Regions from separate parts of the Guptibacillus sedimenti genome, predicted to be linked through region 2. Evidence: predicted binding sites of a transcription regulator. Region 2 holds the regulator's gene; each other region holds the start of a gene.

Region 1 (5,765 bases), 400 kb from region 2:
GAGAGCAAATTTCATATTTTCCATTCCCGCTTCAAGCAACTTTGTAAATTGCTCCACGGAGAGTTTCTGATCACCGATTAATTCCACTGTTTCATCAAGTAGCGAAATCACCGCGTCCCAAACTTGATCATGTTCACGTGCTTTGGCAAGGTGACCGGTCTTTTCTGCCTGCTCTTTTAACCGATCGATTTTTTCTGCTGCGTGGCAATTTTCAAGAAGATAATAAAGAATTTCGCACATTTCTTCAACGGTTTTTGCTTTGGTCATGTGTCTCTCAAATTTCTCAAGCGGCGTCGCAATCCAGTCTTTCGTTTCATTCAGACGATCTTCCATTTTTTCGAGTTCATCGGAAGTGATGACTTCTTTATCTTCTAGCTGACGATAAATATTTGCTTTAAATCGTTCGCCAGTTTTCCAACGATAGCCTTTGATGCCTTTTGCTATAACGTAATTTTCAAGCTCATCCATCCGTTCACGGATAGTTTCAATACTTTCCCCCGTATCGTCTGGAAACAATAGTTCCGTTTTGACACACCGAAAAACTGATTCATAGCGCCAGTTGTACTGGATAATGTCCAAACTTGAGCGAATTAACTCAATTAACGGGTGATGAAGCATTGTCCGCTTTTGATCTGAGAAAATTGGAATCCCGTGATCCTCGAATATCGTTTCCACAAGTTCATAATAAGTTGACATATTGCGTACCATGATTGAAATATCCCTGTAACGATAACCTTCATCTCGCACAAGCCTTAGCGCTTCTCGTGCTACTGCCTCCACTTCAGAACGTATATTCACCGCATGATGAACTTGTATGTGCTGCAACTCCCCACGATAGACAACCGGAGGCCGTTCACCATAATTGGCTTCTAAATGAGAGATCTCACTGTTTTGATACCTCTTCTGCGTTGTTAAAACGAGAGGTTCCTCGATTTCTACCCCTTCTTCATTCGCCAGTCCCTGAAGGATTTGATATGTTTTACCTGGTTCATGAAACAGGTCAAGTTCATGAATAGCGGAAGGGATCATTTCAGAATCCATCGTTATCGTAAACGTAAGGGTAGTTCCTTTTTTCATTAAAGATTGAATGACCAGTAGTTCCTGAGGGGTGAAACTATGAAAGCCGTCTATCCATATTGTAGCGTTCGCTAGATAGTCTGATTCCTCAATTTTCTCTGCCAGCAGCGCTAAGTAGTCTTCTGAATCGAGGTAGTGACCTATCATCTTCTTTTGAAAAGCTTCGTAAACAAGATGCAAGTCATAGAGCTTATCTCGAAGTATGTTCCGCTCATCTTCTACATAAAAATCATCAGCAAAGCTCTTGATATCATCTGGTTCGAGACAATACCGCTTAAATTCCGTTACCATATCATTTAGCTGTTCCACGTATCCTGTTTTCTCAGAAGAACGCTGATAAATTCGTAGTTGCTGCTTATTTTCCTCAATGATCTGTCGAAGCATCATACTTGTTCCGACACTACTTAAATGAGGACGAGCCATGCCCCCAGTTTCTTGAAGTACTTTCCAGGCAAGTCTTGTGAAACTAAAAACCTGCGCTCGAATCATTCCTTTTAAACCTCTATTATGTACTAATTCATACTCTGATTGAAACGTCATTTGCTCAGGAACGAGGTAAATCATATCCTGTCCGATTGGCCGATCGGTTAGTTCATTTTGCATTTCCGTTAAACAATGATTCGATTTCCCACTTCCTGAACGACCAATGACAAACTTCACTGTCATTTGCTCTACCTCCTACACCGTAAATTCTTTGTCTATTATCTCATGTTTTCAACGAATTGAATAGCAAATAGGAAGATACGTTCGTATAGCACCCTACAAATTATGCCAAATGGAAGACTTGATGGTTTCCTCCTACAGACGCACGGGTATAGTACTCATAAGAAATTGATCATAAAGGAGTTTTCAAAATGGAAAAGGAATTTGAAACGTTTAAATGGGAATTAAATCGGTTAACACGAGACATGACCGAATTTGTTCATAGTTATGAAAAGCTAGATGATGGACAGAAGCGCAGTGTTTCAACGGACTATCCATTCAAAGCGGACCTTCATGACTTAAAGAACATGCTAGCAACCTGGAACAATACAGTTAATAAAATGTAAAGACTAAGAAGCACTTCCACTTTTGGAAGTGCTTCTTTATTTGTCATTCATGATTTCTTTTTTTGTTCATACATCTTAAGAGTAGAGATTCGTACAAAAGGAGGTCACTAAATGTACACACACAGGAAGTTTTACGAGCCGTATGTTAGTCCGTTTGATCCATGTCCTCCGATTCGAGTGAAATCTTATTCAACTCCCCCTAACCTCTACATGGGCTTTCAGCCGCCTGGACTTGAACAATACTCTGCACGTGAAGCGCTACGCAAAGGAACGCTCTGGAAAGCTTTCTATGATCCGTACCCTTATCCTTCAAAGCGGGAGGAGTAAACCATGTCTCAAAAACAATTGCCCAAAGAGTATTATGAGCTATTGGAAGAACTGCAGGCTGTGGATTTCGTTCTCGTAGACCTAACCCTTTACCTTGATACCCATCCAAATGATTATGAAGCCATTCAACAATTCAATGAATACGCAAAAATGAAAAAACAACTTAAGAAGCGATACGAAAAAGAATATGGTCCATTGCAACAATATGGGAACAGTTATTCAAACTATCCATGGGATTGGAAAGAAGCACCATGGCCGTGGCAAGTCTAACTCAGAAAGGAAGTACATGATATGTGGGTGTATGAAAAGAAATTGCAATACCCAGTCAAAGTAAGCACATGTAACCCCATGCTAGCAAAGTTTTTAATCGAGCAGTATGGAGGAGCCGATGGTGAACTAGCTGCCGCTCTCCGCTATTTAAACCAGCGTTATACGATTCCAGATAAAGTTGTTGGTTTATTAACAGATATCGGAACAGAAGAATTCGCTCACCTAGAAATGATCGCCACAATGGTATACAAATTAACGAAAGATGCCACAGCAGACCAAATGAAAGAAGCCGGACTCGGCGCCCACTATGCCAATCATGACAGTGCTCTCTTCTATTCCAACGCAGCAGGGGTTCCATGGACAGCAAGCTACATCGCCGCAAAAGGCGATCCCATCGCTGACCTTTACGAAGACATAGCCGCAGAAGAAAAAGCAAGAGCCACCTACCAATGGATCATCGACCTCTCAGACGACCCTGACCTAAACGACTCCCTCGCCTTCCTAAGAGAACGCGAAATCATCCACTCCCAACGCTTCCGAGAAGCCGTTGAAATACTTAAAGAAGAAAGAGATAAAAAAAGGGTGTTTTAGTTGGAAAAGCGAAAGTGGGCGCTTAGACACGGCAGGCACTGGAGCCTTTTCATTTGAACACGGTTTATGTGTTCATATGAAAAGGTGAAGTGACAGAGTGTCTGCCCACTGCAGCTGGATTTCAAGAAAAGCAGAAACGCCAGGTTAGAAACGGAGATATTTAGAACTCTTAGTCATATCTTTTCCATTCCATAAACATGCAAAAGCCATGCCGAAACCGGCATGGCTTTTCTGCTATCTCGCCTGATCCTCCGTGCGATGCTTACGAGGACGCTGATTTAGTTTCACTTCAATTAATTTGCCTGCCCCCCAAAGAAGAACGATCGCTACTAGGATAAGAACCATTTGCAGGGGTTGGTGAATTAACGCAAAAACATCATGTCCAATAAAAGAAACGATCGAGATCATCACCATTTTTCCAAGTAATACAGCTAGTACAAAGCTTCGAATACTCATATTCGAAAGACCTGCTACCACATTGATTAAAGCCGAGGGCGTAAATGGAAAACACAGAAGCAAAAACACCATTCCAAATCCATGTCGCTCAATCCAGCGCAGTGTTTTTTCTATTTTGGCGTGTTTTGTTACCACTCGCATGAATCGCTGTCTTGCAAGCCGCCTGACCACCATAAAAACAATCAGAGCACCTAGAGATGCACCAAGCCATGAAAGCAACGAGCCGTACCAGAAACCATACGCTGCTGCATTGCCTGCCACAAATAGAAATAACGGCAATATCGGAATAACTGCTTCTAGCATAGGGAGCAAAATTCCTGGCAATGGTCCAAGAGCACGATACTGACCGAGCCATTGTTTGATTGTTTCTTCATTTAAAAAGTCTTTAATCATTTCCCACTCCATCTGGGAATCAACCTCGTTTCCTGGTGCCTTCGTCAGAGTGATCGCACGAAATGCTTGTTTACACCATTAAATCACAAAAAATTGCGATAAGAAAGTTTGGTGCTATTTCAACAAGGCCTCGTACACTTCTTTATCCAATTCTTCTGCTTTCTTTTGATTATATGTTTTTTCGTATTGAGGTTCTGTTGTGATTTTAGCTCCCCAAAACATTGTCTCAAGTACTTGATTGACATTTACATTAATTTTCGCAAGCTTTAGTGAAACACCTTTCATGGCATCTTCTAGGATTGAGGCACTTCCATGAATGGAATACACGGTTTCCAATCCAATGATCGTGAATACTACATGAGGATTTTCTTTCACATTTTGAATCGTACGTGAATTTGTTGTAACTGAAAACCGAATATTGTTCTTATCTAAACATTTCACCCACGAAATGGCAGATACGTTTGGAGTTTGGCTTTCATGATCAATCGTTGAAAGCATAACAAGCTTCTCTCCTTCAAAAAAAGATACAAGATCCTCATTAAGTTCCGTCAAAATTCCTTTCTTCGCCAAATGCCTCATCCTTTCACTTACTATTATCGACTCTCTTCTAAAAGATTACCATGAATTCCGCATAATGGAAACGCTTCACACAATCGCACTGCTTATGAGAAAAATAATAAAAAAAACCGTGCTCATTTAAGCACGGTTAACAGGGGGAAAATCACTTTCAAACTACTTAGGGGGTTTGATAAAGAATATTCCCGATTCTCTAAAAACCAAACTACAAATTGATAAATGCTAATCAATTTTTTCATTTAACTGAAGAGATCCTTTTAAAACAACATCCACTGTCTCGAAGTTTGGTAAGTACGATAAGGTTATAACCGCAGGAAACGAAGAAGAAAAATGCTCGTAATCAAGGTCAATCCGAAATTCTTTCGGTGATTCCGTAGAAGAGGTTTGATAAATCAGAATATCACTTTTATTCTTATCCTTTATTTCTAACAATACAGGCTTTTGTTGTTCATAAAATTCTCGCTCTTCTTCCGGTATAGAACCTAGACGTTCTTCATAAGCTTGACTGCTTTCCATGTAAATCTGATTCAATAATTTAGGCGAGTGATCTTTATTTCCATTTATTCTAATTATCAGCTGATTGCCATCACCACTACTCTGAGCATGAACAGTATAAGTTAACCCGCTATAGTCTCCAAGGCTGACCTTCTTCCCATTTTGTATGGCTTCCCAATCCTCATTTGTAATCTTCTTAGAAATGAGGCCATCTTTATTAAAAACGACTTCATTTACCTTATAAGAAAACGTCTCTTGTAAGGTACGAAACGGTTCCAGCGCTACATAAGTCCCTTTCTCATCCTTTAATAAAACCCGCTCAAATGGATAAAAACCTTCTTCTGTTGCATTCGTCATGACGAATCGTGTATGTAGATCATCATTGTCCTTCAAATATAATTTATTCGCATTAAGACCAGCTTCAAAATGTGTAAAAGTAAAATCGCCTTCATCTGTATGAATTGTTTCATTCAGATCTGCTTTGGCATAAATGTTGTTCGAAAAATCGCCTTCCAAAGCAACCTCTTGATT
Region 2 (5,765 bases):
GCAATGGGCTCAGTAATAAAGGAAACCTGCTTATCGAGAAGGTCTTTCTCATCCACCTGGATCGCTCGCTTTCTTTCAAGGAAAAGGTGATACAAAAGATGTTCTTTGCCAGCATATTGAGCGGCGATGTGTTGTTTAACAAAATACATTTCATAATGCCTCATACCACTTCCCCCTTATCAGAGAACAAATCATATAAAAAATAGTATACTGCACCTTCTCTAAAAGGATTGTCTATACTTGGAGCATCACATCACTAGTTTTGTCGAATTTAAAAAGGACCTGTACTATAACATATATGTTATAGTACAGGTCCTTGACTGCTATGCCATACTCGGCAGGTCACAAAGAACGCCACCGTTGCTTTCATCATAATCTAGTTTCATTCGATCAACAAACCACTGATCATCCGGTCGAACAAAGTAAGTAACTCCTCCAATTTCTTGCTTATAATCATCATATGAAGGCCGGTCAGACATGACTCCAAGGGAAAAACCACCGCTGTCCCCACTTCCTGCATAACGTACAAACAATCTTAGACAATCACCATGACCAAGTTCCATTTCATTTTTGTAAAACTCAGCTGCAGAATCAGTTACAACAAACATCTTATCCGCCCTCTCCGTTTTTGTATTAGTACATCTTGTTATAGTACAGTATAACGAATATTTGAAAAATTGCAACCATAAAAATAGCCTAATTTTGCATTTAGCAAAATTAGGCTATTTTTTACTGAAGAAAGCCGCGATTTTTCTTGCTTTCTTTTAATTTTTGAGGCGTTACGTCTGTGCCTTCTTCATCCACAACTTTGATGGAGTGAAGCTGGTTACTAAAAGAAGAACGAAGGCTTGCCAGGTATTCCTGACGAAGATCTTTTTGTTCTTTTTTCTCAGCATCTGTTAAAGATGACTCTTTTGATTTACGAGATAGCTCGTTAATTCGTTGAATTTTATCTTGAGAAAGCATGTAAAAAAGCTCCTTTACTGCAACTTGTACGTTCTATGCTAACGCATCTTTTTACCATAGACAAGTTTAGTGCTTCTCACTCTGTTCGTCAACATATTCCTTATAGCGTCTATGTACCGTGGCTTTTGATGCATGGTGACCAAAACCTTTAAGCGTTGCTGCAATCTCATGGAACGTTAAGCCGCGATTACGAAGATTAACAATTTCCTCGATCGGAACTTCAACACGGTCTCTTCCACCGTGATTTTGATGACTTAAATTTCGCTGCGGTCGATAGCCTTCTTTAACCGCCTTATCCATACCGCGTTTGATTTTCAAGTTGTGAAGCTTTCGCTGAAATTCTTCGACAATACTTACAATTTCAAGCACCATTGAATCAGCTTCCGATAATTGAAGTTCTCCATTTTGATTTACCGTATAAATGGTTCCGCCGTATTTGTGAACGGCATGAAGAAGAGCAATTTTAGCGTTCCCTCGTCCAAGTCTTGTTTCGTCTTGAATGAGCAATGCTTCGACTTGCCCTTCTTTTAACAAATCCAGTACTTCGAGTATGCCATCTCGATCAATGTCATACCCGCTGTGTTTTTCTTCAATCATTCGGTGAACGGTAAAACCTGACTGTGATGCAAATCGTTGCAATTCTTCTTTTTGCCTTGCAAGAGACGACTCCTGCGCTTCTTTTTTTGTGCTTACTCGGCAATAAATAACGGCGTTCATTCTTTAATCTGTACCCCCAAGTGCGGTAGCGTTCGCTTCAACAGGGATGATGAGAGTATCTCCTGCTGTAATTCGATTAGCATCTATGCGATTAGCGTCTTCAACCCAGCTAACAAATTTCTGATCAGACAATTCATGTGCGGAACGATATTCATCAGCAATTTTTAATACCGTATCACCGTGCTCCAGTTGAATCGTTGTATACCGATCATACTCCTCAGCTGCAGCTGTTCGCAAAGATACGAACACAATAATTAACACAGCTACAAAAGATATAATGACAAGAAAATCAATTCCAGACAAGCCCCCAGCTTGCTTTCTCATCCCAATCACCCCATATACGAATATTTGTTCTGTTTTTAGTATAATCAGAACCCCTGTTCGTGTCAACTAGTAACTTCGAACTTATGTTTGTATGCGAACAAAAATTCTGGTATACTAGTAACAAATAGATAGATTGGAACGAGGTGCCAGAAATATGAAACTATCAAAGCGTCAGCAGGACATTCTGGACTTTATTAAAGTCGAAGTAAAACAAAAAGGTTATCCACCGTCTGTTAGAGAAATCGGCGAAGCCGTTGGACTTGCTTCAAGCTCAACTGTCCATGGCCACCTGGCAAGACTCGAGAAAAAAGGTTATATCAGAAGAGACCCAACCAAACCAAGAGCCATTGAAGTGTTGGGCCTTGATGAAGCGATCGACATCCCACGTCAGCACACGGTTAATGTTCCTGTCATTGGTAAAGTAACAGCTGGTCAACCGATCACAGCGATTGAAAATGTTGAAGAGTACTTCCCTCTTCCAGAGCAGTTCGCTCAGGATGAAGAGCATACATTCATTCTTGTCATCGAAGGGGATAGTATGATTGAAGCTGGTATTTATAACGGTGATATGGTTATCGTGAAGCAGCAACCAACTGCAAATAACGGAGACATCGTTGTTGCGATGACGGACGATGGCGAAGCAACGGTAAAACGTTTCTTTAAAGAAAGCAACTACTTCCGACTTCAGCCAGAAAACTCATCGATGGAACCAATCATTCTTGATTCTGTTTCGATTCTTGGTAAAGTGGTTGGTGTTTTCCGCTCGATCCACTAGAAGCGCAAATTGCGCTTCTTTTTTTTATTATCGATTACTACTTGAAGGTCACTCTTTTATCGTAACGAGACAATCCACATCTTCATAAGTTGTGATGATAAGAAGATGATGAGGTGATTGTAATGGTACAAAAAGAAGTTCAAGAACTTTTAAACACGCTGATTCAAATTGAACACATTTCAACCACGCTATATTTAGCGATGTCTGCTTACTTGGATCGAAAGAATTATACTGGAATGGCCAGTTGGTTAAGAATTCAATCTGATGAAGAACGAACGCATCTTCTTACTCTGATTAATTACTTAGCTGGTAAAGATGGCGTTGTTGAATTAGGTGCTCTCCCAGAACAATCGACGGACTTTGGAACGCCGCTCGAAACCTTCCAGCAAGTTTTAGAACACGAACAGTATGTTACGAATTCTTACCGTCAGGCTTATAACTACATCAAAAAAATTGATCCGCAAACGGCCGTCATCGTTCAGGATTTCCTACGTGAACAGATTGACGAAGAAGCACAGGCACTTACGATTGTCGAAAGGCTGAAATTAGCAGGAGATAACACGTCCGCACTCTTACTGATCGATCAAGAACTTGGTCAGAGGCAGCCAGGATAAGATTTCTACCTAAAACCTACAACAGACCTCAACCTTCATGGGTTAGAAGGTGAGGTCTGTTTATTTTTGTTATGTTATTTGTAATTCTGAATAAATTGGTGGTTTTCGATAATAAGCTCATAATAATTGAGGGTAAGCTCACTATGCGAATAAGATCCTTTTTATCCTCACCGTTGATTTTAACATATTATTCCACACCCAATTCCAACTACAAGTATAAAAGTTACGTATCTATTAAGTTTAAATCCCTTCTGTATTCATTAGTACAACTCTCCAGCCATCAGGATCTTCAATCGTTATCCCTTTCTCTTGCCAATACACATTTTCTGGTTCTACTTCCATGTGCCCCATTTGGTGAAGCCTTTCTGCTACGCTTTTCAGCTCTTCTCCATTTGGAATATAGAAAATGATCAAGTTATCAGCAGTAGGAGCAGGGCAAGGGCTACCTTCTTCATGTGACGTGAACTCTATTTGATAGCATAGGTGAGGTAAACCATATACCACGCCCGTATATCCTGCATGTCCAGTGAATTCAGCCACTCGCTGCAAGCCTAATCCATGTTCGTAAAACTGAATAATCTTATCAAATTGATCGGTCGGCCTAGCTATTCGAACTTGCACTGCGTTAAAATCTTGAAACTTCATCGTCGTTCCCTCCAATTACTATATATAAGCACGATACTTCCGAAAATCTAATTGTGACATACTTATATTTTAAGCTTTCATCAGCGTCATAGCGCTAGTAAAATGAATGAATTTCTCTACGACTTTAGGATGAAAGAAGAAAATAATTCATTAAAAAAAGCCGAAGCACCTTAAAGTGAACTTCAGCTTCTAATTAAAATAGGCACCCGTTAAACAATCTTCAATATGAATACTTCCCCATCAAATAACTTTTTGAAAAGTACAACCCTCCAAAAAATAGCGCAAGAGCGATGTAGGCCGGTAGCAAGTGAATAAAAGTCGTGTAGCCAATCATGATGTGTACATAAATTCCTGCTCCAAACGCAGGCAAACCTCCTATAAGCAACATCCACCATAGCCAGGCATTCCCCGATTGGAAGCCCCAGAGAGCAGACATTAGCACTAACAATCCAACGCTGATCATCGCTCCTCCAAACCCAGCACGGTCGTGGGCGATGACAGAGGTCAACCGATCATTGAATGACTGAATCAGATCCGCTGGCATGCAGATGTATTGTAAATCCGTTGGCACAAAAACCCCCGTCACACCGATTCCAGCAATAATCACTCCACCAAGAACAAATGAAAAACCAAGCATAACAAAACAAAATTGCCCCATAATGCCTTTACGCCATGCCAGGTCATTCCGTCGGTTGCATGATTTCGGGGTCCTCTTTATGCCTTTGGTTTTCACGTATCCTCTCAAGTAAAATGGTAATAGCACAATCCAAAATAGTAAGTGTAACCAATCGAAGTAGCCATAGCCAATGAAAAGCAAGATACCTAGAAAACCGATAATTGCCGCAATATCAATCGCCTGCTTCGTCCACAACAAACCGTTTTTAACTCCGTAATAAGACAACGTCATATAAACAACGCCACCAGAAATCATCGTTCCAGCTAATGTCATTCGGTCATGTGCCATAAACCATAAGAGTCGTTCATTAAAGAGCAAAAGCTCCTCACGAGTTAGCTGCATGAAGCTTTCATCATAAGGTAAAACAATTGAAGTCAGACTTAACACTAAAGCAATCAAGCCACCAATCATGATGAATAATCCAAACAAGAAGTAGTCTTTCCACCCACTACGTTCTTCTTGAAATGCGCTCTCATCGTTGATCGCTTCATAAATTCTCTTAGGCAAGCCTGGCCCAACTTCGACATATTCACCCGATAGGAACAACAAATCAGCACCATGATTTAATAGCTGTACAGCATCCTCTGGCTCTTTCACTCCACCCACGGTCACAAGTTTTAATGAAGGATATTCATTTTGACAATAGCCAATCGCTTCCTTATGTATCGCAAGGTTTGCCAACGTATCCAAACCTTGCACTTCATCAATCACGACACCCGTTATGTATGGAAAAATAGAATGCAAGTCAGCCTTTTCAATTTGATTATTTGGCACGCGAACATATATGCTTTTCCATTCTCGAATAGACCTCAGCACATCCATATTCGTAAAATCGATTTCATTAAAGTCAATTTCATAAACACCATTATAAGGTTTTAAAGCTCTAGCGATCTCAATTAGCTCATCGTTTGTACCACTTAACTGGAACATAGCGGGCTGAACCAACTTGGAATGATCTAACCGTTGAAGCGTCTTTGCAAGACCTGCTCTTTCTTCCTGTTCAGAAAGAGCAATACTTCCATTCTGAAGCCTTGTTGGTTTCGTGTGT
Region 3 (5,765 bases), on a different contig from region 2:
TACTCAAGTATCATTTGAATTTATCGCTAATAGAAAAACTCATGGCTGCTTGATCTTAATGGATCGAATGGCCATGAGTTTTTTTGCAATGAATGAAGGAAGCTTAACGCATTACACTTCCGCCTGAAATCTTTAAAGATTCTCCAATAATGTTCTCAGATGCGTTTGATAGAAGGTAAATGATACTGTTCGCTACTTCTTCGGGTTGTGTGATTCTACCTGAAGGCATTGCTTCTTCTACTGCTTTTAATTCTTCTTCAAAGCTTTTGTTTTCTCTTTTTCCTTTTGACTCAATGCTATTTCTTCCCATTTCTGTGTCAACGAAGCCTGGACAGACGGCGTTCACTCTAATTCCATCACGAATCGCTTCATGTGCAAATGACTGTGTAAATCCAGTAATGGCAAACTTTGAAGCGCTATAGGCGGTATTTCCAAAAGTTCCTCGAAGCCCCGACAGAGAAGAGAGGTTCACAATGGAACCTTTTTTCTTATCATCACGCATTTTACTGTAAACGAGCTGTGTGAGTAAAACCGTTGAGAAATAATTAAGTTCCATCACCTTACGAAGGTCTTCTTCTTGTAACTGATCGAGCGTATCGCCGCCACCAATTCCCGCTGAATTAACTAACCCTGTAATCGTTCCTCTTTCTTTTATCGCATTTTCGATTAAGGTAGCACGATCTTGCTCATTGTTTAAGTCTGCCGGAAGCACGGTAATTCTAGCATCCGAAACTAGCTTTTCGCACTCGTTCTTTAACGTCTCTAATTTCTCTTTATTTCTTCCTGTAATCGTAATGGTAGCCCCGGCTTGAACAGCGGCTTTTGCCGTTTCAAATCCAATACCACCAGTCGCTCCAGTGATCAACACGTGCTCTTGCTTTAGAGCGTCTTCTTTAAAAATCGCCATGATTTTTTTCCTCCTTTTTTGTTCTAGCCATTTCTTTCCCGTTTGAAGACTTATAAAACCTTCAACAAATGAAAAGACAGGTAGCCGCTGGCTACCTGTCTTAACTACCTTCTTATTGAACGCCAACGGCATTAAATGCTTGTTTTACTGACTGTACTTCCGAGCTGCCACTTCCATAGAGATCAGTTGCAGCTTGAACGGCTGCTGCTCTCATTTGACTAAAGTTCGAAGACGCGGTTAGATATTGCGTTAGCGTACGATAGTAAATGGCGCCAAGCTTGTCTTTCCCGATTCCAGATACGCTTACTCCGTAGAATGTACCACCTTCACTTAAAAGATAAGCGGCTTTATTCATGATTCCGCTATTAATATGAACACCACCGTTATCCTGTGTACCAGTATAGCGCACAGAATAATGATCAGGATCGCCAAACTTCGCAGGGTCAGACATCGAACGAAGAGCGTCTCCAGAAGTTCCTGGTGTATAAATATCTTCGCCAATTAACCAGTCAGGATTATTATTATCATGATATTCCACAAGTGTTCCGAACACGTCGGACATTGATTCGTTCAACGCTCCTGATTCATTTTGATAAATAAGATCCGCTGTCGTATCTGTAACAGCGTGTGTTAATTCATGTGCTACAACATCTTCACCGCCAGAAAGAGATACGAACGTGGAGCCGTCTCCATCACCATAGACCATTTGGCTACCGTTCCAGAACGCATTATTGTAGTTACGACCATAATGTACAGTAGATTCTAGTGGTGCCCCATTTCCGTCATAACTATCGCGGTTGAATACATCTTTATAATAATCATATGTTGCGCCTGCATAGTAGTGAGCATCGACAGCTGCCGCGTCATAGCTTGCGTTGAAGGTGTTATCCGCATCAGCCCATAATGAACCCGGTAGCTTCGTCCGATTAGCTGCGTCATACGTGAAAATACCGCCGCCTCTCGTTGTATCTTTCAAATAATAAGTTGAGGAAGAAAGAAGTGTGTTGAACGTCTTTTGGTCACCAAGGACGCCGGTTCCACTCGCTGTTTGAATTGTTCCGGTGATCGCGCCACCGCCCGGCTTACCAACACCTTCTTTTTTAGCTTCGTGAAGCGCGTTAAAGCTTGTTAGCACTTCACCACTTGTTGCGTCAATTATGTACTGCCAGTTCCCTGGTTCAGGTGAAAGGAAGTTTAATGTGACGTGATAAGCATATGTCGGAGATTCTCCCTCTGCATAAACGACAAGGTTTGATTCGGGTTTCTGTTCGTAAGTTGGAGAGAAGCCTAGATCTTTTTCTGCTTTGTTAATAGCATCCTGTTTCTTGAATTTCGTTGCTTTTTTAAGCTCTTTCTTCGATCCAAGGTCCGGAATAACTGTACCGGATACAGCAGTTAAGACGCCGCTTTCATCAACGTGTACGGTTTGAGTGGAGCCGTAAACCGGTGTTCCTTCATGAAGCTGCTGTAAACGAAAGACCGTGAAGCCGAGGTCGTCTTTTTCTTTGGAGATTATTTCAAAAGCGTCCTGTGCTGATGACCCGCTAAATTTGTACATGCTTTTCTGGTCATTTAAGTAGTTGAATAACACTTCGTTAGGATTTTGAGAGGTTGCTTTTGTTAACTTCCCGGAAACAAAAGAAGGTGTCCCTGTTTCTTTATTCATATTTGTATCCGCTGCTGCGAATGTTGAGGATGGAGCAAACATGGTGCTAACAAGCCCCACTGATAAACCAATTGAAAGCAAATTCTTTTTCTTTCCCATTTCATTTCCCCCTCGTGATTAAGATGTGCTTACTTTATCACGAAAGTTTTAATATTCAAACTATTTTAATAATTATTGATATTAATGACCTATTCTTTCGGGTGTATTAACAGGACTAATTACCTGGAAGATCATGACTGTATAGTTCATTAGGCTGGATCTTTTTTATCATAAAATCAATAGTTTAAAGTCGTCACTTTTTTGATTGGAAGAAAGTACTTATTGTAAAGAGAACGTATATTCGAGTAAAATACGGGTATAGATAAAGAGAACAAATGTTCCGTTTGATAAAAAGGAGGGGGATACAAGTGGATTATTCACAATTTCCAAAGAAAACAATTCTATGTATTGATATGAAAAGCTTCTATGCTAGCTGCTCAGCGGTAGAGATGGGGCTTGATCCGCTGACGTGTTATCTTGCGGTGGTAGGAGACGTGGAACGGCAGGGGAGTGTTGTGCTAGCGGCTTCTCCAGCCCTAAAAAAAGAATTTGGGATTCGTACAGGGAGCAGGTTATTTGAAATTCCAAATGACAAAAGAATTCATATTGTTAACGCAAGAATGTCTTCTTATTTAAAACAATCAATGGAAATAACGAGGCTTTTTCATCGTTATGTACCATCAGAATGTATCCATACGTATAGCGTTGACGAATCATTTTTGCAGGTTGATGGGACAGAACGACTATGGGGAGATAAATTTGAAGTGGCTCATAAGATTAAAAATGAAATAAGTGAGACATTCGGCTTGCCAAGCGCGATTGGAATTGGACCAAATCTTCTGATGGCAAAGCTTTGCCTGGATCTTGAGGCAAAAGAAAAAGGGATAGCAGAGTGGACCTATGACGATATTCCTAGAAAACTGTGGCCGCTTTCCCCACTTAGTCAAATGTGGGGAATTGGCGCACGAGTGGAACGTACGTTAAATCGAATGGGGATTCGAAATGTCAAGCAGCTGGCTCACTATCCGCTTCATTTATTAGAAGAGAAATTTGGTGTCATGGGGAATCAACTTTATCATCATGCGTGGGGAGTCGACCTTTCTGAAATGGGTGCTCCCATTATGCAGGGACAGATTAGTTTTGGGAAAAGTCAGATCTTGTTAAGGGATTATCATGATCAAAAAGAAATTCAACACGTTATTCTTGAAATGAGTGAAGAAGTGGCGAGACGTGCTAGAAGAGCCGGGAAAGCAGGTCGTACGATTAGTCTGGGGATTAGTTATAGCAAAGAAGAAGGCGGCGGGGGCTTTCATCGCTCAAGAAGTGTGAATGGACCAACAGCGATTACGCTTGAAGTCTACCGCGTTTGTCTTCAGCTATTTGAGGAATTTTATGAAAGAAAAACGGTTCGGAAAATTTCCATCACTCTTTCAAATATTTGTAATGATGAAGAAGTGCAGCTGGATTTATTTAACACTGCTCGACCGAAGCAGCGAGACCTTGGCTATGTGATGGATTCCATTAGAGAGAAATATGGATCGGATGCTCTGCTACGCGCTGTTTCATACACAAAAGCTGGTACAGCCTTACACAGAAGTAAACTTGTAGGTGGGCATAAAGCGTAAGGGGGGATAAATGTGATTCGTGATCGCGGAAATATAAAGTGGACGTCAATGATGTTACCTGAGCATGTGAAAGAGCTACGTGATTGGAAAGAAGAAGAGAAAAGAAATCAGATGCCGGTACTGGATGAGCAAAAAATAGAGGAAATGAATGAAGTGATATGCCAGGCTATGGAATTCCATTGGCCGCTGCGCTTTCACTATTTTAAAAACGGTGAAACGAACGTCCTCACGGGCTACGTCCATTATGTCGATCCATTGACGAAAGAGCTACGAGTAATTGATCATCAGGAGCAAAAGAGAAACGTTAAATTGCTGGACCTTATCCATGTTGAAGTAGAATGAAAAAAATGGTTGTACACTCCGGGTGCCAAAAAAGTTTTTCATTTCCTAATTGGGGTAAAATACGTATAACGCAAACTTTGCCAAGACATTTTTGACTGGAAAACCACTATCATCAGAACAAGCAAAATCAAAATCCGGAGTGAGATGACAGATGTTATTAGCTCAAAATTTAAAAGAAAATACGGAGAAAATTAAAGGGATTGACATTCATTATGAGTATTACAGAAATGAAGAAGCTGTTGATCGCCCAGTTATAACCCTGCTTCACGGCTTTTTGTCTTCAAGCTTCAGCTTTAGAAGACTAATTCCATTATTAACAAAGGCCTACACCGTTGTTGCAATCGACCTCCCGCCGTTTGGGAAAAGCGAGAAGTCTCATCACTTTGTTCACTCTTACCAAAATTATGCAGAGGTCGTTGTTGAGCTATTGGAAAGACTTTCGATTGAAAACACGGTCATGATCGGGCATTCCATGGGCGGACAGGTAGCTATGAGAGCATCAGCGTTAAAAGAAGATTTTGTAAGTAAAAATATTTTGCTATGTAGCTCAGGATATCTCGAGAAAGCCAAACAGAGTCTCGTCTATACATCCTACTTACCTTTCTTTTCTGTCTACTTAAAACGCTGGCTTTACCGAAAAGGAGTTAGGGGGAATTTGCTCAATTGTGTTTATGATCCAGCGCTTATCGATGAAGAAATGATGGATGGTTATATTCAACCCTTCTTTAACGAAGGGATTTTTAGATCGTTGGTTCGTATGATCCGTGATCGGGAAGGTGACCTGTCCGAAGCGGAGCTAAAACAAATTCATACACCGAGCCTCTTAATATGGGGAGAAAATGACAGGGTTGTGCCATTGAAAATTGGGAAACGTTTAAGCAGCGACTTACCAAATGCTGAGCTGATTGTCTATAAGAAAACTGGTCATCTTCTTCCTGAGGAGCGACCAGCATCGATTATGAAAGACATAGAACAGTTTTTAACTCGTTAAATTAAGGCGGGTAATGGTAGAGAATTCTCTGAATAAACTCCTTTAAGCAAGGAGTTTATTTTCATGCAGTGGTAGAAAGAGTTGACTCAGCAGAATCATGCGTGATAAAGTAAAGCTCGTTCGATTGTGAATTCAAATCAAATAAAATTTGAGCTTATGCTCTAATAATTGCATATTTCTTATTAAGAGAAGTGG
Region 4 (5,765 bases), on a different contig from region 2:
AAGGATAAAGAGCAAAATTTGCGTGAAAATTGCTTTATATTTCAATTCACCAACAACCCTTTGAAAGATATTTCCCTCTTCAATAAAATGTGTCAAAATATAACTAGTGATTGAGATTGAAAGCAGGTGGAATAAGAATGTATTGTCCACATTGTGGAAAAAAGAGAGGCCAAAATGAACAATTCTGCTTCTCCTGCGGAAAAGAACTGATTTTGCAGACAAGATCCAACCCAATAATTTTCATTTTGTGGCGTTGGTTACCATTGATGATTTTCCTTATCCTCGCTATCTCCCTTTCAGGCTATTATCTTTATGAAGAATCGGTAACGCAAGCAGCGATTCGCTCATTTGAAAAAGGAGAAGAGTTGGCGAAGAAAGGCGATTTTGAAGCAGCTCAAGAACAATTTAAAGAAGCCCAAAAAAACAGAAGTCATTTCCCAGCAGCGGAAGTGAATAGAAATATAGTTGCCACCGCACTTACCGTCGAAGATACGCTTAATCAGGCTGAAAAAGAAAGACAGCAGGACCACTACGATGAAGCACTCGAACTCATTCGACAAGCTGAGGATACAACAGCTGCTTATAATGGAAAGGTTTCCTCTCATTTACAGAATAATATCGCCTCCGCTCGAACAACTGTCATGGTTGCTGAGTTAAAGTATGATATGAAAGGAAAAAAATCGATTGATGAATTGAAACCTGTTTTGACGAGAGCAGAAACGTTACAGGTTGAGGAGGCGCAGGAAATTGCTAGTCAAATTCGCAGTCAGCTAATAGACTTTACAATTAATGAAGCGAATCAATTTTTAGAAGAAAATCACTTTACAGAAGCACTCAACGCCGTTGAAAAAGGTTTACAGATTAATAAAGACCATGAAAAATTATTAAACCTGAAGACCGTCATTGAAAAAAGACGAAATTCTTTTGAAGAGGAACAACAAAAGCGCATTGAACATGCGATGGTGGTTGCTGCAAAAGAAGAAGAAATGAACCGAACGAGTGCAATTGAACTAACCGATTTAAAAACGGAAATAACCGATTACGACGAATTAAAAGTAACTGGTCAAGTGACAAGCAAAGCTACCGTTCCGGTAAACTCGATTGGAGCATCCTATAAGGTAATCGACGGAGATGGAAACGAATTTGATCAAGGTGAAGTGTATATTAATCCCGACAAACTTTATCCTGACGATACAGGAAAATTTGATTTTATGATCTATGATGTTGGTGATGAGGTGGAGAATCTTGATGAGTTTACTGTACAAATTGATCACTTTACATGGTATTTGGATTAACTGAAAGGAGTATGTAACAACGGATGTCTAAGAAATTATCTTTACTACTATCCCTGACTAGTTCTCTTTTCATTCTAGTTATCGGAGGCATAGGTTTTTATTTTTTACATGATTCCTACTCTAGTTCGGCCGTTAAAGCAACTTCTTCTCTCGGTAAGAAAACAGATACATCAGAAAAGACAGCTGAAGAACCAAATTTAAAATCCGTGATTCATGAAACACAAAAAAGCGTCGTCCAGATTGAGGTTAATTTAAAAGACGGGTCATCTTCAGGCTCTGGCTTCCTCTACAATTCGGAAGGTGACGTCATTACGAATGCTCATGTAGTTAAAGGAGCACAAAAGATTACAGTTAAAACGTCCGACGCTAAACAATTCGAGGCCCAAATTATTGGTATGGGAGATACAACTGATGTAGCGGTCATACGCGTACCTGGACTAAAAGAGAATACCCCGCTTTCAGTTGCTGAGGAACGCATGGCAGAAGTTGGCGATAACATCATCGCTCTTGGAAGTCCTCTCGGGCTACAAAACACTGTAACAACTGGGATTGTTAGCGGTTTAGATCGAGAGTTTATTTTAGAGCCTTATCGCTATGAACACATTTATCAAATATCCGCACCTATTACAAAAGGAAACAGTGGTGGCCCTCTTATCGATGCTACTACAGGTGAAGCCATTGCGATCAATTCTGCAGGTACAGATTCAGGCGCCATTGGGTTTAGCATTCCACTTCCAAACGTCATCGACCAAATCAAAGGCTGGTCTGATGAACCGATTAAACTAACAGTCGATGATGAAAGTAAAGAAGAAGTAGCTACACCTCAAGGACTGACGGGAGAAGATTTTAAAAATAATGCTACTTATCTCATTGGTTACTTTTATGAAAGTCTATCCACTCAAGACTATGTAACAGCCTACTCACTGCTTGGAAGCCGCTGGCAAAGCGAGATGGTTTATGAAGATTTTCGCAAGGGTTACATCCATACTCTCAATGTTGAAGTTTCGAATATGACCGGTAGCTTAAATCAAACCAATGACGAAGTAAAAGTAACGGCAACAATTAATGCTAATGAACGAACTGAAGATAAAAAAACGACGACCTCACTCTATAATGTTACCTATCAAGTCGGTTATGAAAATGACCAGTTAAAAATTCTAAATGGAAATGCTCAGAAATTAAAGTAAAGATTAAAATAGCGTCACCACACAAAAGGTTAGAAGAATTACTTCTAACCTTTTGTGTTAATTTATGTTCAAATCCATTTAACAATCGCTGCCTTTTGGGGGATAAAAACCTTCTTGAGAAATATAAATCGCGTTTTCAGAGAAAACCTCTTGTAGTCGACGTTTTATTTTCAAGTACGCCTCCCGATCATACCAATCATTCAAACCATTTTCCTCAAATAATTTTCGAATCCCAAGCTGCTCCGTTCGTTTACCCCCACTTCCATCTCCCATAAAAAAGTCATCTAGTGTAAGTCGATCCGTTACTTCAGCTAACTTTAGTGGGAATTGCTCTGAGCATGGTAGAAGTGGTGCGACAGCAGCTTGTACTGGTATGCCTTCAGAGCGTAATTGTTGAATCGCTTTTAACCTTGCATGTATCGGTGGTGCTGACGGAGCAAAGATTTTGCGAATTGACTCAAGATCTGTTTCTACTGTCATACTGACAAGGATTTTATTCTTGTATTGCTTCAAAAGGTCGATATCTCTTGTAACGAGTGGAGACCGGGTTTGAAGAAACAAAAAGTCAGGACTTTCTTCGATCATCGCCTCTAACAACCCTCTCGTTAAATGCGTTTTATGTTCCACTGGTTGATAAGGATCTGTGGAAGAAGACATAAATATCGATACCCTACCCTTTTTACGTGCTTTCGGAATTTCTTTCTTCACAAGATCAGTTGCATTTTCTTTTATATCTACCCAGGCTCCCCAATCTTCTTCTCTAAAAAGGGATATCGGCATTCTTCTAACGTAGCAATACGAACACCCAAACGCACATCCAGCGTAAGGATTAAGTGTATGACTATACCCATGAAGAAACCCAGTGCCTTTGGTTAAGATCGATCGAGCTGTTTTCGATTCAATTGAAGGTTTCAATTCTTCTCCCTCCCTTCACATTAAGTATAGCATAAACCGAACATACATTCGATCACGCTGCATACATTTATTTATTCTGGACACTGTAAGCAGAGAAAGGTGGAATGCATCTTGAACCGATACATTAGCGCTACACTTGTTATTTTCTTTCTCTTACCAATGTCTTCGAACGCAGCTAGTCCGGTACAGCTTCTTCAAGGAAAGTGTCCAACCCCAATTTTAAGTGAGGTAAATTCCAAGGAAGGACTTCCTTCTAAAGCGAACTCACTCCTATCAGGACTTATGGCTACAAACCAGGACACGAAAACGTGGCAAATTGTAAGCATTTCTCCTTTAAAGAAAACGTCTCACTATTATAAACCTGCTTTGAAAGCCTGTAAGAAAAAAGTGGCAGACCACACCTTTTTAATTGACGTGCTTATCACAAAAAAATCAGCGCAACTCCCTGTAAGAATGCATCTTTTTGCTACAAAAGAAAAGAAAGAGTGGAAAATTTGGGGACTTACTTCTTACTAATCACGCATAGTTTAGTTAAATTAACACATACTAGGAAAGCGTGTAAGCTAGCCTTTAGGATCTATACTCACGCACCTATCCCACACTCTTATTTCACACTCGGAAAATAAGAGGCAAGCCCGATCAGGACGCTGATCGGGCTTTTTCATTGGAGATTTCGTTCGATAAATTCTTTGAATTTCACAGCTTCATTCGATAAATGGTGGTAGACCAGATACGTGTGAACCTCAGGTAGTCTAATTTCTCTCGTATCTACTTGTAGCATCCTCCCTTCAAAAAGTTCTCGTTGGACAGAAGAACGAGGTAGAAAGGAATATCCCAGTCCTTCCTCAATAAACCTTTTTGTAATATGAACTTGTGAGACAACCATCGTCCGAATGCCTTCGTATTTCGATCTTAACTCAACTAATAAATCATCCCAATAATCAGGGTGATTATGTGTTAATAACGTTAACTGTGTACAAAAATCATTTAGCGAAAGCGGCAGACTCGTTTCAGCATCGCCACCATCATGTGGGACTACAAGCACAATCGGATCAGCTCCAATTTGCTCGCACTTTAGATGGGTCTCTACCGATTGCATGCGAGATAGCCCGAAATCTGCAACATTTCTAGCCACCATCCCTCCAATCTCATTCGATTCACTCACTTTTACAACAACTTCTATCGATGGATAAGCTTTCATAAATTGCTGTAGCACACTTGGAAGAACGGTTGCTGCAATCAATGGAGATACAGCGAGCGCTAATTTGTGATGGTACCCCTGTCGCCAGCCATTCATATGACGTAAGCTTTGCTCATACTGCTCCATCATTTCCTTCGCATGAGGTAAAAACTGCCTTCCTGCTTCAGAAAGTACAACCCGACGTCCACTTTTCATAAACAACTTACTACCAATCTGTTTCTCGAGCTGTTGAATATGAACCGTTACAGTTGGTTGGGCAAGATATAGTTTCTCAGCGGTCTCTCTAAAATTTTCGTAACTTGCTGCCGCAACAAACGTTTTAATCCAATTGATGTTCATCTTATTGCACTCCTATTGATTACGAATCGCTATTAATTATAAGTTAATAATTTATTAGTCATAATCATAACGAAACGATAGACTAAAAACAAGACGAACAGAATGGAGTTGAGCATATGATTCATGCAGGTTTAGAAGGAATCGTTGCAGCTGATTCCAAGATCAGCCTTGTGGACGGAGAGAATGGATGGCTCGTCTATCGAGGAGAATGGGCTAAACACATCGCAAAAGAAAAGTCATTTGAAGAAGCCACTTATTTTCTATGGAATGGCGTGTTTCCTGATGCTAAGCAACTAAATGCTTTTACTTCATCACTTGGTGAAGCAAGAGTTTTATCGACAAGTTATAAAGAAATTATCAATCGTTTACCAGACAATATGGAAATGATGAGTGTTGTTCGAACTGTATTGTCTTCCATCGGTAATCAATCGTTTCAGTTTCCTGCAACGCAAGAACAGGGCATTCAATTACTGAGCATCGTTCCGACAATCATTGCTTATCGCTATCGGACTCAAAAAGGATTACCGATCATTGAACCAGACTTATCTCTTTCTCATGTAGGGAATTATTTATACATGCTCACAGGTAAGCAACCTCAGGACAATCATGTGAAAGCATTAACAGCGTATTTTATTTTAACTATGGAGCATGGTCTAAATGCGTCTACTTTCACAGCACGCGTGATTGCTTCAACTGAAAGTGACCTGGCATCGGCTATCACGGGAGCGATTGGTGCTATGAAAGGACCACTTCATGGCGGCGCTCCAACTGGTGTAATTGATTTGTTAGACGAAATTAAGCGAGATGGAGACGTTGAGAAAGTATTAC

Evidence for each region. The regulator LexA, encoded in region 2, represses DNA repair genes until DNA is damaged. The targets are predictions, from matches to a motif close to CGAACATATGTTCG.
Region 1: the regulator LexA is predicted to act here: its motif matches at 1,814-1,827, upstream of addB (helicase-exonuclease AddAB subunit AddB).
Region 3: the regulator LexA is predicted to act here: its motif matches at 2,903-2,916, upstream of PQ578_RS07830 (Y-family DNA polymerase).
Region 4: the regulator LexA is predicted to act here: its motif matches at 3,435-3,448, upstream of PQ578_RS19045 (SPL family radical SAM protein).

Annotation. Positions count from the first base shown of each region.
Region 1 is NZ_JAQQWV010000002.1:725,679-731,443, reverse strand. Features, by position in the region: gene addB (helicase-exonuclease AddAB subunit AddB) at 1-1,743, opposite strand, end outside; gene PQ578_RS12150 (hypothetical protein) at 1,932-2,126, shown strand; gene PQ578_RS12145 (spore coat associated protein CotJA) at 2,238-2,453, shown strand; gene PQ578_RS12140 (spore coat protein CotJB) at 2,457-2,723, shown strand; gene PQ578_RS12135 (manganese catalase family protein) at 2,745-3,314, shown strand; gene PQ578_RS12130 (TVP38/TMEM64 family protein) at 3,549-4,175, opposite strand; gene PQ578_RS12125 (pyridoxamine 5'-phosphate oxidase family protein) at 4,278-4,733, opposite strand; gene PQ578_RS12120 (hypothetical protein) at 4,962-5,765, opposite strand, start outside.
Region 2 is NZ_JAQQWV010000002.1:1,125,040-1,130,804, reverse strand. Features, by position in the region: gene sirA (sporulation inhibitor of replication protein SirA) at 1-164, opposite strand, end outside; gene PQ578_RS14175 (HesB/YadR/YfhF family protein) at 324-608, opposite strand; gene PQ578_RS14170 (DUF896 domain-containing protein) at 730-966, opposite strand; gene PQ578_RS14165 (YneB family resolvase-like protein) at 1,033-1,683, opposite strand; gene yneA (cell division suppressor protein YneA) at 1,687-2,007, opposite strand; gene lexA (transcriptional repressor LexA) at 2,162-2,782, shown strand; gene PQ578_RS14150 (ferritin) at 2,905-3,396, shown strand; gene PQ578_RS14145 (VOC family protein) at 3,637-4,041, opposite strand; gene PQ578_RS14140 (dihydroorotate dehydrogenase) at 4,262-5,765, opposite strand, start outside.
Region 3 is NZ_JAQQWV010000001.1:1,577,025-1,582,789, forward strand. Features, by position in the region: gene PQ578_RS07815 (GNAT family N-acetyltransferase) at 1-18, shown strand, start outside; gene PQ578_RS07820 (SDR family NAD(P)-dependent oxidoreductase) at 104-907, opposite strand; gene PQ578_RS07825 (M4 family metallopeptidase) at 1,020-2,672, opposite strand; gene PQ578_RS07830 (Y-family DNA polymerase) at 2,948-4,237, shown strand; gene PQ578_RS07835 (YolD-like family protein) at 4,250-4,579, shown strand; gene PQ578_RS07840 (alpha/beta fold hydrolase) at 4,731-5,570, shown strand; SAM riboswitch class I at 5,747-5,765, shown strand, end outside.
Region 4 is NZ_JAQQWV010000006.1:12,029-17,793, reverse strand. Features, by position in the region: partial or broken gene PQ578_RS22565 (zinc-ribbon domain-containing protein) at 138-203, shown strand; gene PQ578_RS19055 (hypothetical protein) at 267-1,295, shown strand; gene PQ578_RS19050 (S1C family serine protease) at 1,319-2,482, shown strand; gene PQ578_RS19045 (SPL family radical SAM protein) at 2,561-3,397, opposite strand; gene PQ578_RS19040 (hypothetical protein) at 3,509-3,913, shown strand; gene PQ578_RS19035 (LysR family transcriptional regulator) at 4,059-4,937, opposite strand; gene PQ578_RS19030 (citrate synthase/methylcitrate synthase) at 5,054-5,765, shown strand, end outside.